Regions from separate parts of the Bacillus sp. ISL-46 genome, predicted to be linked through region 1. Evidence: riboswitches for the same ligand, from Rfam matches in the RefSeq annotation. Region 1 holds a riboswitch; the other holds the start of a gene.

The links. A riboswitch is a leader RNA that binds a small molecule or an ion and turns the genes downstream of it on or off. The one in region 1 is predicted to bind S-adenosylmethionine.
Region 2: linked by a shared signal. The riboswitch ahead of metK (methionine adenosyltransferase) and the one ahead of mtnW (2,3-diketo-5-methylthiopentyl-1-phosphate enolase) in region 1 are both predicted to bind S-adenosylmethionine.

Annotation. Positions count from the first base shown of each region.
Region 1 covers NZ_JAGGQR010000027.1:94,331-102,036, reverse strand. Annotated here, with positions in the region: gene J7E67_RS15530 (electron transfer flavoprotein subunit beta/FixA family protein) at 1-731, opposite strand, end outside; gene J7E67_RS15525 (ZIP family metal transporter) at 1,126-1,860, shown strand; gene J7E67_RS15520 (aspartyl-phosphate phosphatase Spo0E family protein) at 1,920-2,162, opposite strand; gene J7E67_RS15515 (1,2-dihydroxy-3-keto-5-methylthiopentene dioxygenase) at 2,434-2,967, opposite strand; gene J7E67_RS15510 (methylthioribulose 1-phosphate dehydratase) at 2,998-3,627, opposite strand; gene J7E67_RS15505 (2-hydroxy-3-keto-5-methylthiopentenyl-1-phosphate phosphatase) at 3,621-4,295, opposite strand; gene mtnW (2,3-diketo-5-methylthiopentyl-1-phosphate enolase) at 4,292-5,503, opposite strand; SAM riboswitch class I at 5,575-5,683, opposite strand; gene J7E67_RS15495 (pyridoxal phosphate-dependent aminotransferase) at 5,767-6,942, opposite strand; gene J7E67_RS15490 (carbon-nitrogen family hydrolase) at 7,061-7,706, shown strand, end outside.
Region 2 covers NZ_JAGGQR010000077.1:520-8,225, forward strand. Annotated here, with positions in the region: gene ytkD (RNA deprotection pyrophosphohydrolase) at 1-233, shown strand, start outside; gene J7E67_RS27740 (ABC transporter permease) at 258-1,064, opposite strand; gene J7E67_RS27745 (ABC transporter ATP-binding protein) at 1,045-1,821, opposite strand; gene J7E67_RS27750 (ABC transporter substrate-binding protein) at 1,842-2,807, opposite strand; gene J7E67_RS27755 (alpha/beta hydrolase family protein) at 2,982-3,776, shown strand; gene J7E67_RS27760 (DUF2584 domain-containing protein) at 3,814-4,056, shown strand; gene pckA (phosphoenolpyruvate carboxykinase (ATP)) at 4,100-5,686, opposite strand; SAM riboswitch class I at 5,934-6,073, shown strand; gene metK (methionine adenosyltransferase) at 6,274-7,473, shown strand.

The DNA of each region.
Region 1 (7,706 bases):
TTCCCGCCTTCTGGACGTGGTGGCGTAAACATTTTTCCAACAATGGTTGGTGAACCTTTTAGTCCAAGTTGTGACCGTTCTACATTTTCAAAGTCACTTACTGCCCAAATAATTGGTTCGTACCTTGCCGCTTTAATCATGTTCGGCATTGGCGAATAGTCGATCTCATTAATTTCTTTTTCAACCGTCAATAAACATGGAAGATTGGATTGAATCAATTCATAGCCATTGGTTAATTTCCGTTTAATAAGAACGGTGTTTTCTTTCTGATTGACTTCAGGCACTTCAATTACATTAGTTATTGGCGGGATATCCATTCTTCTTGCAATACCAGGTCCAACTTGTCCTGTATCACCATCAATCGCGTGCTTCCCACAAATAATCATGTCAACTGGGTGTTCCTTATTGATTTTTTCTAAAGCTTTCGAAAGCGCATAACTAGTTGCCAGTGTATCTGCCCCTGCAAAGGCACGGTCAGAAATTAAATATCCTTTATCAGCACCTATTTCCACACTTTTCTTGATAATATCAGTCGCTTGCGGTGGTCCCATTGATAAGACGGAAATGGTACCTCCTGTTTTTTCCCTAATTTTTACGGCCTCCTGAACTGCATGGGCATCGTAAGGGTTCAAGATGGCTGGTGCACTGCGACGGTCGAGTGTGTTGGTTTTAGGATTAATTTTAATAATTTTTGTATCTGGTACTTGTTTGACACATACGACAATATGCATGTAGGACTTTCCCTCCTCCATATGATCTGAGATTATTGAAAGCGTTTGCTTCCTATGGTTTAAAAATGCTTTTATTTACGATATATGAATCGCAACACAAGCATAGTACCAAACAGTGATAGTTTTCTTTTTTTCTTTCTCGATTTAACCTAAAACTAGTGATCATTTAATATTCTTAAAAATCTTATGCAGTAGCTAAGTAGTAGTTTGTAAAAGTTGAAGTTATTACAGTTTGTGGTAAGATATGTAGTTAATCGTGATGTGAATATTAGATAAAGTAGTACTAATATAACTATATGAAATATTAAGATATAAACAATGATAAAAATCACAGCTACTGTCTAATATTGTAGATATTTGATTTGGATTAATTGGACAAGAAAGGAGATGTGTGATGACTGAAGTTATTTTTGGAAGTGTTCTTTCGGCGTTATCTACGGGGGCAGGGGCACTAATTATACTATTTATTCCTCATTCCATTACACATCGTTGGAAGGATGTTTTATTAGCATTTAGTGCAGGAATTATGATGGCAGCTGCTACGATTGGGTTGATCCCTGAGGCATTAAGAACAGGAGGCTTTGGTTCACTTTTTGTAGGAGTTTGTTTAGGAGTATGGGTGCTGACTCTTTTGGAAAAAAATATCCCTCATATTGACTTACAGCATAACAAAAAGGGAATTCAATTTGATGAGAAGGCGTTGTTAATTATATCTGCAATTACCCTTCATAATATTCCTGAGGGATTGTCAGTTGGCGTAAGCTATGCATCCGAACAGGGGGAAACTGGAAATTTAATTGCTTTAGCAATTGGGTTTCAAAATGCGCCGGAAGGCCTACTTGTCGCATTATTTTTAATCAATCAGCGAATTAGTAAACTGAAGGCCTTCATTATTGCAACCTTAACTGGAGCCATTGAAATCATTACTTCCTTTTTAGGGTATTTTTTAACCTCATTTGTTCAAGGGCTAGTCCCCTATGGTCTATCATTTGCTGCTGGTGCCATGTTATTTATTATTTATAAAGAATTAATTCCTGAAAGCCATGGCGACGGAAACGAGCGGGTATCCACCTATGCGTTTATCTTGGGGTTGCTTGTCATGGTGTACATTATTGATATTTTTTCATAAGTAATTATTTTACTAATCGGTTGAACAAAAAAAAATATCACTCTCTTACATAATTATCATTAGACTAAAACCTTCGGCCAAATCATGATCATTTGTTTAAAGGCAAATTTAATTTCTTCATTTGGCCTGGAGATTTGGTCCATTACTTTTTGATACTCATTTATTAATTCATCTAGCTCCTGGCTATATTTTATTGTCATCTCATTGGTAAATCCCTGTGTATTGGCGCTATTTATCATTAATTCCCTTTTAGCCTTTATCTCTTCAATCATTTCATTATGGGTATTACTATACTCGCACACAATTATCCCCCTACCTCTTACTCTATTACTGTAAACAACGAAAAATTAGACTACTTGATGAATTATGACAAGAATTTTTATAAAAGTAAACACAATCGCAAAAGTAGACAAAACATTCTATTTCTTTCGTTTTTCGACAAATTCCTCAAATAAATTCTTGTTTTTACGACAAAATTCATCTAGTTTGCAAGCGCTTTATTCTATTTCACCATACTTATATACATAATAAAAAAACTGGCTTGCAATAATCTGCAGCCAGTTTTAGTATCTGTTATTGATTTACTTCTTCTTTTTCGTAAATAGGTACCCATCCCTCGGTGGTAACAAAAATCCTTACAGCAACCACTTTCCGATCTTCTTCAAGGGTAAAATAGTGCCTTGTATTTTCAGGTACAGAAATCAAGTCTCCTGGATTGAGATGTACTTCAAAGAACTCACCATCTTTACCTTGGATAACAAAGACACCGTGGCCGCTGACTATGAAACGAACTTCATCATCTGTATGATGATGCTCATTTTTAAAGTTTGTCAGTAATACATCCAAATTTGGAGTATTTTCTGATAAAGAAATGACATCTTTCGCTTTGTAGCCACGTCTAGCAGAAATATCTGCGATTTCGCCTTCAAATGCAGCTAGAATTTCTGCCTTTTCTTCATCGCTTAAAAGATACTTTTCTACTAGTTCAGCGGGAAGCTTACTAATATCCCAATTTTCATAAATAACTTCCTGCGACTCCAGAAAGCTTGCAACCTCTTCTTGTTCATGAATTTGCTCTTCTCTGGTTTGAAAAGTAATATATGCCATTCTTCATCATCCTCTCATTTTTAATATTTTTTACACTAGTTTAAACAATTGATATGGTTTATGCTCTAGTAAGCGTAATTGGTAGCGGAATAAAAACTCTGACGCTTCAAGGATTTTTTTAGCCTCAAAGGCATTTCTCCCCCATACCGTTATTCCATGGTTGCGAATCAAGATAGCTCCAGTATCTCCTGAAACATGTTCAGAAAACTTATTGGCAAGTGTCGGGATATGGGCATCATTCCGAATGATTGGTATTGTTAAGACTGCGTCCTCTTCCCACTTATCAAAAGCCTTGATCAACTCTTGGCCTTTAAATGTGACCTCACCATTATCACCATAAACTTCTGAGATCACATTATTATCAATCGTATGCACATGGAGACTGCAGCCAGCATTGGTTCGACGGTAAATTTCGACATGAAGAAGTGTCTCTGCTGAGGGCTTTAAATGTGTTTCTTCAACTGCACGGCCAAATTCATCAACGAGTAAAAAATCTTCATCTGTTCGCTTCCGTTTATCCTTTCCACTTGCTGTTACTAAAAATTGAAGCGGATGATTACTTACTTTAATCGCCAGGTTACCGCTAGTACCCATAAACCAATCACGCTCAGCTAACTCATCCTTTACATCGGCTAATTCGTTCCATCTTTCATTTAGCATGTTAGTTCATCCACCTCAATTCTTTTGTTAATCTCCTCGATACAATCGAAAAAGGAAGTAAATCCTTGATGATTGATTCCCCATTCCACACATTTTTCCTGAAGTAAATCTCTTGCTAACACAAAGTCCGCATGTTTTGCTGCCTCGAGATCGGTTACCGAATCTCCAATAACAATTTTGAAACGGTTTTCCTGAGTGTTTAATTTACGAATAATACTTGGTTTACAACATCCGCAATCATTGTTACATAATGAATCACATTCATTCGGCCATAGAATTTTTATTCTCTCGTCTGTAAAATCCGATTCATTGCAATAAACTCCATCAAATGGACCATATTTCTCCAAGATTGGATAAACAAAGAAGTCAATACCGCCACTAACAATGTAAAATGGAATACCTTTTGCACGCGCAAATTCAACAAACTCTCCAAATCCTGGGCGAATCTTTGCATTTTCAATCGCAAACTCAGTCAGTTCATCCTTTAACCTACTTGGTAATAAGGAGAATAGTTTCCCAACTCCCTCATTGATCGAAATCTCACGTGAGAGGATTTGATCTTTGATCCGTTCCCACCCTTGAGGAGCAAACTTTTCCATCATGCTAATGATGTTATCACTTTCAGTTACCGTTCCGTCAAAATCACAAAAAATCACTGGTTTTGTCATACGGTCACCTCTGCATTACCCCATAGTTTTAGTGCCGTATGGAGCTCAGGATGCTGTTTTGCACCTTCGGCTAATAATTTTCCTTTAAGATTGGTATCAATCGCTTGACGGAACGCAAGGCCCCCTCCGCGTGCACCCTCTGGATGGCCATGGACCCCTCCGCCTGCATTAATGACAGAATCATTACCGAAGTCACGAATTAATAAAGGAACCAAGCCTGGATGAATTCCCGCTGATGGAACTGGGAATGACTTTTTAAAGGCATCTTCTACGGTTAACTCACTTGCAATCGACAGTGCTTTCGTCTTCTCTAACGCCACGGTTCCATATGGGGATGGGAACAACGATAAATCAGCACCAGCATAACGAAGCAACTTTCCAAGCAATAATGAATGGGATAATCCATAAACTGGAGATGATGTAAAAGCACCACTAACTGCAGGATGTGCCATAAGCGGTAAGGCAATTTCATCGTCTTCTCTTAATTCCTGCAGGACGTCTATGCCATAGGAAAACACATTAAACAGTAAGAGGTCCGCTCCAAGCTCTGCAGCCTTCCTTGCTTTTTCCTTCAGCTGCGATGTTCTACCCGTTAGGTTAACTGCATACAAAGTTCGATGTCCTGTTTGGTCAAATACTTCTTGCAATGCCTTTTTTCCTTCGACAATTCTTTTTTCAAATGGTGTCAGCTCATTTTCAAAAAGGATTTCATCATCCTTCACAAAATCTACACCACCAAGGGCTTGTTGCTTTAATTGCTCAACTAAAAATGCGAGATCTTTACCGAGCACTCCTTTAAAGATACTCATTAAAAGCGGTCTATTATAAACGTTTAATTTCTTCCGAAGACCTTCAATTCCAAACCTTGGGCCAGGGAACTGACTCTTTAATCCATCATCAAACTGCAAATCTAGTAATTTTATTTTTCCATCTAATGAAAGCTTACCGAAAACGGTTGTTAAAATAGCAGGCAGGTCATTAGAAAAATTAATCGCTGGATAGGCTATGCGGATTAAAGATTGGTCACCTTTTTCTGCAGGTATCGTTTCAACTGATACCACACTGCCTTTATGCTTGCGTAATTGGCTTTGCTCTAGTTCAGGCAAGTTCGTCCATGAACCTACAGTTAATCCAAGTGCAATCTCTTCAGCCTTTTTGGTTGGTTTTTTTTCATCATGCAGTAAATATGTAGCAATTATTTTAGACATTCAAAAACACGTCCTTTCAAAAAACATAAAAACCTCTTCAACAAAGAAGAGGTTAGCCGCAAACTAACATCTTCTCATCTATCAGCTTGTTGCTGCAAGAATTAGCACCGTGCCTAAAACTGGTTTAAGTCGGTTGCCGGGCTTCATCGGGCTTTTCCCTCCGCCTGCTCTTGATAAGAAAACGATTCGTATTTTATAAAGTTTTTAATGTTGTTTAACTTTAATTTGCATTATCTCAAGAAAAATATAAAATGTCAATCGATTTAACAGAATATTTCCAAACGACTAATTCTTTCAACAGCTTCGGCTAATCGTTGTTCTGATGTTAATAACCCAACACGGACATATCCTTCTCCAAATTCTCCAAAGCCAATTCCCGGTGCAACCATGATATGTGCTTGTTCGAGTAAAATGTTAGCAAATTCCTCAGATGTTTTGCCCTCAGGAACTTTGAGCCACGCGAAAAAGGAACCCTTTGGCGCGGTGACCTTCCATCCCAATGAACGAAGCCCATCAATCAATACATTACGTCTTCGCTCATAAAGATCGTTTAGTTCCCGTACACAATCCTGAGGGCCCATTAAAGCCTCAGCCGCTGCCTCTTGTACAGCTCCAAATAAACTAACATAAAGATGGTCCTGTAAAAGTTCAATGCTTGAAATCACACTCTCATTCCCAACAGCAAAACCAACACGCCAGCCTGCCATATTAAAGGTTTTTGATAAAGTATATATCTCTATCCCAACCTCTTTAGCCCCTTCAACCTGCATAAAACTTATTGGTTTTTCACCATCGAAACCAATAGCACCATAGGCAAAATCATGAACAACACAAATATCATGATCTCTAGCTAGCTTAATAGTCTCATTAAATAATTCATGAGTAGCTGTAGCTCCTGTTGGATTATTAGGATAATTGAGGAACATTAACTTTGCTTTTGATAAAACAGACTTATCCAGTTCGCAATAATCCGGTAGAAAGTTATTTTCCTCTCGTAACGGCATCGTAACCATTTCAGCTTTTGCAAGAGCAACCCCAGACCAATAATCCGGGTAACCGGGGTCAGGTACAAGGATGGTATCCCCCGGATTTAATATGCATTGAGGAATTTCGACAAGTCCTGCTTTACCCCCAAACAAAATCGCCACTTCTTTATCCGGATCAATGGTCACTCCATATTCTCTTAAATAAAAATCAGCGGCAGCCTGTTTTAAATAACGATGTCCCTGAAAAGGAGAATATTTATGATTTAATGGATTCGCTGCTGCATCTTGAAGTTTTTTAACAATATGAGAAGGCGTTGGCTGATCAGGGTTGCCTTGCCCTAAATTAATCACATCAAACCCTTGTGAAATATATTCCCCTACTTTTTTAACAAGTGAAGCAAAAAATTGCTTCGGAAGACTAGTTAATAATTCTGATGGAGGAAATTGCTTCATTGTTCTCACCTGCTTAATTTTTTATAAGAATCATTGTGAAATTCTAGTCACAAATGATATAACTTTTATAACGGCTTGTAAAGAAAAAATTCCGAAATTTCAAACGAGGTGAAGATTCGTGAAATTAAAAATTTCATGTCTGCAAATGGATATCGTCTTCGGTGATCCCAATAAAAACTACCAAACTGCCGAAAGACTCATTGAAAATGCACTGACTGAACAACCCGATATCATTGTCCTTCCGGAACTATGGACAACGGGATATGACTTGACGCGCCTGAATGAAATTGCAGACCCAAAAGCAGTACAAACGATTGAATTTCTCAGAAAAGCAGCACAACAAAATCAGGTTCATTTCGTTGGCGGCTCAGTTGCGAACCGTGAAGAAACAGGAGTAAAAAATACTCTCCTCATCATCAATAAAGATGGCACGCTTGTACACCGGTATAGTAAACTACATCTTTTTAAACTCATGAATGAGCATGTTTTCTTAGAGCCTGGCGCCGAGAAGGGACTTTTTCAACTTGATAATCACCATTTTGCTGGGGCTATCTGTTATGATATCCGGTTTCCAGAGTGGATACGCGCTCACACATCCGAAGGTGCAGAAGCACTGTTTGTTGTGGCCGAATGGCCTGCACCTAGATTGTCCCACTGGAGGGCCCTTTTAATTGCAAGAGCAATTGAAAATCAATGTTATGTAATTGCCTGTAACCGTTCTGGAAATGACCCGAATAACCATTTTGCTGGTCACTCGATGATTA
Region 2 (7,706 bases), on a different contig from region 1:
TTGCTGAGTATAAATTTACCGACCCGATGAGGTCTTATGTGAAGGCTGTCTTTTGGGGAAAGGTCGCTAGGGTTGAAGAAACGACTAGTTACCACGAAACCAATGGTCCTGTTGTTGTTAAAGGTGATATATTGCAGCAGCGATTTGGGGATGATTACAGCTTTATCATGAAAGATCAAGTCGTCGAGCAATGTGTTAAACTCATTCGAAAGTTACAGAACGAAAAAAAATAGCAGAGAGCATAGGATAACAATCTGCTATTCCTTGATAATTTTTTTCTCTAATAATTCAACAAGCTGGTACATAATGGTAGCAAATACCGCGATAACCAAAAGTGATAAGAAAACAAGTGTAAAATTAAATACTTGGAAGCCATAAATGATCATGTATCCAAGTCCTCTAGAGGATACAAGGAATTCACCTACGATCACACCGACCCAAGACAGACCGACATTTACCTTAAGAGTAGAAATAATCGTTGGAAAACTCGCGGGGAGGATAGCTTCTTTGAAGCATTGCCAACGAGTTGCACCGAAAGTTTGGAGTACTTTAAGATAATTCGGATCCACCGCTTTAAATGAGGTATATACCACAATGGTGGTAATGATAATTGAGATAATCGCGCCCATGGCAATAATCGATGAATACCCAGGACCTAGCGCCACAATCAAAATGGGCCCTAATGCGACTTTCGGCATGGCATTTAAAATAACAAGATAAGGATCAAGCACCCTTGAAATCATCGGTGACCACCAGAGGATAGCAGCTAATATCGTACCCAGTAGTGTGCCTAGAATAAATCCTAGGACGGTTTCCGTTAAGGTTACGCCAATATTGCTAACTAAAGTTCCATCATGAATTTTTTCCAGGAGTAAATTCCATATCTTTGAGGGAGAACTGAAAAGAAGCGGGTCAATCCACTGTTTTTGACTAAACAATTCCCAACTAGAGAAAAAGACGATAAAAATGATCGCCTGATAAAATCCGACCCATCTTTTTTCAACCTGCAGTGATTGAATATAGTTTTTATGGAGGAGTTCAAGCTTATTCTTTTTCTCGCTCAAGAGACTCCAACTCCCTCCATATGGTTTGAAAGATACTTGAATATGCCTGATGATTTCTTGCTTCAAATGGGGATATATTTCTTAGTTCCTCCGGCATCGTAAATGTTTTATAGATTCTCCCGGGACTTGGTGAAAGCAGAAAAACGCGATCGCTCATGGCAATAGCCTCACCAATATCGTGAGTAACGAGAATAGCTGTTTTTCCAAATTTATCTAATGTTTGTGATACTAAATCCTCCAATTTAAGCTTAGTTTGATAATCGAGAGCGGAAAAAGGCTCATCAAGCATAAGCAGTTTTGGTTCTGTGGCAAGCGTCCGGACGAGAGCCACCCGCTGCCTCATACCCCCTGATAACTGCCTAGGAAGCTGTTTTTCCACCCCTGTTAATCCGATTTGGCTTAACAGGCCAAGGGCAGCCAATCTTGTTTTTTGGTTCAACTGCTTTGATAACTTCAAACCGATCAGGATATTCTCTTCAATCGTTTTCCAAGGGAACAAATAATCTTGTTGGAGCATATAACCGATTTGGTTTTTTGCGGTAGTTACCGGCTTTTTTTCTAACAAGACAGTACCTTGCGTTGGTTTAAGCAAACTAGAAATAATGGAAAGCAGAGTCGTCTTACCACAGCCGCTGGGGCCGAGGAGGGAGACAAACTCGCCCTCATCCACTGTTAATGAAATATCGGAGAGGGCCGTGGTGGCAGAGGCTTTAGTAAAATAGGTGTGATGAATATTTTGAACGGTCAAAAAGCTCATAAGAACGGCCTCCCTTTCCTTTATTCTTTTATTATCTTGTCAGCGATCTCTGTATTTACAAGTGTTTGATGATCTACTTCTTTTGGCAGTACTCCTGCTTCGTTCATGATGTTTTGTAGATTGTTCCACTCCTCTTGGTCAAGGATAGGATCTGTTGCAAAAGATCCTTGATTTTTATAACGCTCAACAACAGTGGTCATAATTTCTAAATCTGTATCTGGAAAAAACGGTTCCACCGCTTTTGAAATTTCCTCAGCATTGTGCGACGCTACCCATTGTTGAGCTTTGTAAATTGCTCGAGTGAACTTTTCAATCGTTCCCTTATTTTCTTTCATATAGCTTTCCTTGGACATAAACGTAGTATATGGTACGTGGCCAGACTCTTTACCGAAGGAAGCAACAATATGACCTTTTCCTTCTTTTTCAAAAATACTTGCCGTTGGCTCAAATAATTGCACAAATTCGCCCGTTCCAGAAGCAAAGGCATTGGCAATATTAGCGAAATCAATGTTCTGGATTAAGTTCAAATCCTTTTGAGGATCAATTCCATGCTTTTTTAAAACAAATTCACCGACCATCTGTGGCATGCCGCCTTTACGTTGCCCTAAGAAGGTTTTTCCTTTTAAGAGGTCCCATGAAAAATTATCAATCTTTTCTCTAGCAACGAGGAAAGTACCATCGGTCTGGGTTAATTGTGCAAAATTGATGACGGGGTCGTTTGCTCCTTGGGCATAAACGTAAATCGATGTTTCTGAACCAACTAGGGCAACGTCGGCCCCCCCAGAAATCAGAGTGGTCATGGTTTTGTCGCCGCCGGGTGTTGTTGTTAGCGTGACGTCTAAACCTTCAGCTTTGAAAAATCCTTTGGCTAGGGCAACATACTGCGGGGCATAGAAAATGGACCGGGTAACTTCAGCGATTCGAACTTTCTCAAGTTTCTTTGTTTCATTTTTTGTGGAGCTATTACAAGCGACAAGTGAAAACATAAGTATAGTGATGAGCAGAAAGGAGAAACTGAACTTTAACGATTTTTTCATGAAGCGAGCCTCCTTATTTATCATAAAAAATCTGGGCTAATTGCCTAAGATATCGTATGAAGAGGAGAAAAATGTGTGAATGCCTAGAGAGAATAAATTTTATAAAAAAGGGAAGTTTTGCTGATGAGCCAATACAATGATGGAAAGATTGTTGATATCACGCGCTTTCCTTCTCCAAATCCCAATATTGAATTAAAAGTAATCACTTACCTTTCCAATGGATTACGAGTGAAAGGCATGCTTGCGGAACCGATTGGGGAAGGTGAGTATGATGGATTCCTTTATTTACGCGGCGGCATTAAAAATGTTGGTAAAGTTCGACCAGCAAGGATTGCCCAGTTCGCAGCTGAGGGCTTTGTTGTTTTTGCGCCTTATTATCGTGGAAATCAGGGTGGGGAAGGCAATGAGGATTTTGCCGGGGACGACAGGGAAGACGCCTTTTGCGCCTTTTTGCTGTTAAAATCTATGCCCAGAGTACGTGAAATACATATATTTGGGTTCTCGCGGGGTGGTGTAATGGCGCTTTTGACAGGAATTGAATTCCCTGAGACCGCGTCTGTTGTCAGCTGGGGCGGGGTCAGTGATATGTCCCTCACCTATTTGGAACGTAAAGATTTACGGAGAATGATGAAGAGGGTCATTGGCGGAACCCCTCAGAAATTTCCGGAACGGTATCAAGACAGGACCCCTCTTTATCAAATAGAAAAGATCAAAGCCCCTGTCCTGATTATCCATGGTGCTAAAGACGGAAATGTTTCGGTGGAGCACGCGTATCGTCTTGAAAGAAGGCTGAGGTTAGTAGAAAAACCAGTCGAAGCATGGTATTTTAACGAATTTACACATTACTTCCCACCAGCAGTAAATAGAAAAGTCGTGAATGATTTAACGAAGTGGATGAAAAGTCACCGTAAAAGATGATAATATATAGGTATTACAAGTAGAGGAGCGGATGTTTATGGGTATGCCTCTTGAGTTAAATACGATGATTGTAACTAAAGGTAGAGAAAAACGAGTGGAGGAAAACGTCTTTTTGCTAGAAAAAGAAGGGTACAGACTTTATCCAATTGAGATTCCGATTGATGTAAGAAAAACAATCGATAGTGATTCAAGTGGTACCGCATTGATAAAAAAAGTCGAGTTGCAAAATAACAGCACGACCATAACCTATCAATTAATATCATTAAATTCGACTAACTAATGAGATTAGAAAGCCCATATCGAATCGATATGGGCTTTCGATATTATGCTATTGGTCCGCCTTTTTCTTCAATATCACGTGAAACATTAGTGAACTTTTTAAAGTTTTCGCGGAACTTTGCGGCTAATTCCTTTGCTTTCTTTTCATATGCCTGCGAATCCGACCAAGTTTTAATCGGCTGTAGGACTTCGTCTGGTACACCTGCAATATGGAGCGGGATATTTAATCCAAAGATCGCGTCCTTGACAGTCTCCACATGGTTTAATTCTCCCTCAAGAGCGGCTTCAACCATAGCGCGCGTGTAGGAAAGTTTCATTCGATTACCGACCCCATATTCGCCGCCGGTCCAGCCAGTATTGACAAGAAAAACATTGGCATTGTGCTCAAGTATTTTTTCACCGAGCATTTCTGCGTAACGAGTCGCAGGCAGCGGCAGGAATGGAGCACCAAAGCAAGTGGAGAAGGTAGCTTGTGGTGACGTTATTCCACGCTCTGTTCCGGCTAGTTTTGAGGTGTAGCCACTTAAAAAGTGATACATTGCTTGTTCCTTTGTTAATTTTGAAATTGGAGGCAAGACACCGAATGCATCAGCGGTTAAAAAGACAATCGTATTTGGATGGCCAGCGATACTTGGTTGAACAATATTATCAATTGCGTCAATCGGATAAGCGGCACGTGTATTTTCGGTCAACGTTCCATCATCATAATCAGAGATTCTTGATTCCTGATTCAATGTTACATTTTCTAGGACAGTTCCAAAGCGGATGGCATCAAAGATTTGCGGCTCCTTTTCACGAGAAAGATTGATACATTTTGCGTAGCAGCCCCCCTCGATATTAAAGACACCATTGGAGGACCAACCGTGCTCATCATCACCAATTAATCGACGATTGGAATCCGCTGATAAGGTTGTTTTGCCAGTTCCAGACAAGCCAAAGAATAAAGCAACATCGCCTTCAATCCCAACATTGGCAGAACAGTGCATCGAAAAAATATTGTTTTCAGGCAGTAAATAATTCATTACAGAAAAAATCGACTTTTTCATTTCCCCTGCGTATTCTGTACCACCTATTAAAACAATTCTTTTTTCAAAAGAAATCATAATAAAAGCTTCCGAGTTGGTACCATCGATAGCCGGATCTGCCTTGAAATTAGGTGCAGAAATAACGGTAAATCCAGCATCATGGGCAAGTAGTTCATCATCCGACGGGCGAATAAATAACTGGTGTACAAATAAATTTTGCCAAGCTAATTCATTTACCACTTGGATGGATAAACGTGATTTTTTATCAGCACCCGCAAATCCTTTAAAAACAAAAATCTCATTTTTCTGTTGTAAATAATTAATGACCTTTTGATAAAGCTTTGTAAAAACCGGCTCTGAAATTGGTTGATTGGTAGTTCCCCATTCAATTTTGTCTTTAGTTGAATCTTCTAAAACAATGAATTTATCCTGTGGAGACCGGCCAGTATACTTTCCAGTAGCGACACTAATTGCTCCCGTAGAAGTTAATGCTCCTTCATGACGGGTTAAGACTTTCTCAACTAATTGAGGAACAGATAATTGCACATGAACATGACTTTCATTTAACAATTGATTTAATTCATTAGGAGTATCAACAGAATTCATTTAATGAGACCTTCCTTTATTTCGTTTTTAGGTTGTTAATAATATAAAAAGTATAACACATTAGCTGAATTGATGTATCCTATTTAACTGGATTTATATATTATAAAACTTTAATTGAAGATATAAAAAAAATTTATAAAAGATACTAACATATTTCGTATATTTCCCATTTTGTTGAAAAACATTTCTTAAAAAATTCATTGACATTGTTGGGCAGTGTGATATTATTCTAAGTTGAACGGATACTCTCTTATCCTGAGCTGGTGGAGGGACAGGCCCAATGAAACCCAGCAACCTGCAGTATGAAAAGATTGACCACTTAAAAGGTCCTTTTCAGGATGCGAAGGTGCTAATCTGACGCAAGGCTTTGACCTTGAACGATAAGAGCGAAAGGCCCGGAACAACCTTTCCTCTCTGGTAAGGTTTTTTGTTTTGTATAAGTCCTTTATGAAAAGAGTCTCTAATAAAAATCCTTTGTTTATTACATACTAAGGGAATGAGTACCGTATCAAATTCTCGATGTTTAAGGAAGTATTCCTGTAACCTTCCTAAAACCTCGATTATCTCATATTATAGGAGGAATTCAGATGTCAACAAAACGTCGTTTGTTCACTTCTGAATCAGTTACTGAGGGTCATCCTGATAAGATCTGTGACCAAATTTCTGATTCCATTTTAGATGCTATTTTAGCAAGGGATGCTAATGCCCGGGTTGCGGCTGAAACTTCAGTAACAACAGGACTAGTGCTAGTAGCAGGAGAAATCACCACATCTACCTACGTGGATATTCCAAAAATTGTTCGTGAAACGATTAAAAACATCGGCTACAATCGGGCGAAATTCGGTTTTGACTCAGAAACCTGTGCTGTTTTAACATCTATTGATGAACAGTCTCCAGATATCGCGATGGGTGTTGACCAAGCTTTGGAAGCGCGTGAAGGTCAAATGTCTGATGAACAAATCGAAGCAATTGGTGCAGGGGACCAAGGTTTAATGTTTGGTTTTGCTTGTAATGAAACAAAAGAGCTTATGCCTCTTCCCATTTCACTAGCGCACAAACTTGCTCGCCGTTTAACAGAAGTACGTAAAGATAAGGTTCTTGATTACTTACGTCCAGACGGAAAAACACAAGTAACGGTTGAATATGATGAGAACGATAAACCAGTACGCATTGATACGATTGTTATTTCCACTCAACACAATCCTGAAGTTGAGTTAGAGCAAATTCAACGTAACTTGAAGGAATATGTTATTAATCCGGTAGTTCCAAAAGAATTAATCGATGAAAAGACAAAATACTTTATTAATCCAACCGGCCGTTTCGTTATTGGCGGACCACAAGGGGATGCTGGCTTAACAGGTCGTAAAATCATCGTTGATACGTATGGTGGATATGCTCGCCATGGCGGTGGTGCCTTCTCTGGTAAGGATCCTACAAAAGTGGACCGTTCAGCTGCCTACGCAGCACGTTATGTTGCCAAAAATATCGTTGCTGCTGGCCTTGCTGATAAGGTAGAAGTTCAACTTGCCTATGCAATTGGAGTTGCTAGACCCGTTTCGATTGCAGTTGATACGTTTGGTACAGGTAAATTGAGCGAAGACGTGTTAGTTGACCTAGTAAGTGAAAACTTCGACCTTCGCCCTGCAGGTATCATTAATATGTTGGATCTTCGTCGCCCAATTTACCAACAAACAGCAGCTTATGGTCACTTTGGCCGTACAGATGTGGATCTTCCTTGGGAGCGCACAGATAAAGTAGAAACATTACGCCAACAAGCAAATCTATAAATAGAAAAGCAAAAGCGCCTTGGCGCTGGAGCTAGACAATACAAAGGGAGTTACATACTACATGTAACTCCTGTTTTTATTCGTACGTCTATTTACCTGTACAGTAACAAATAATTGAAAAAATGAAGTGTTTAAGCAGGTCTAAAGAAGTGAAAAATGATGATATTAAATTTGCCTATTGTTCACAGTGCAAATTTTATAAAAAAAGTGGTAGTATTAGAGAGTATGTTTTT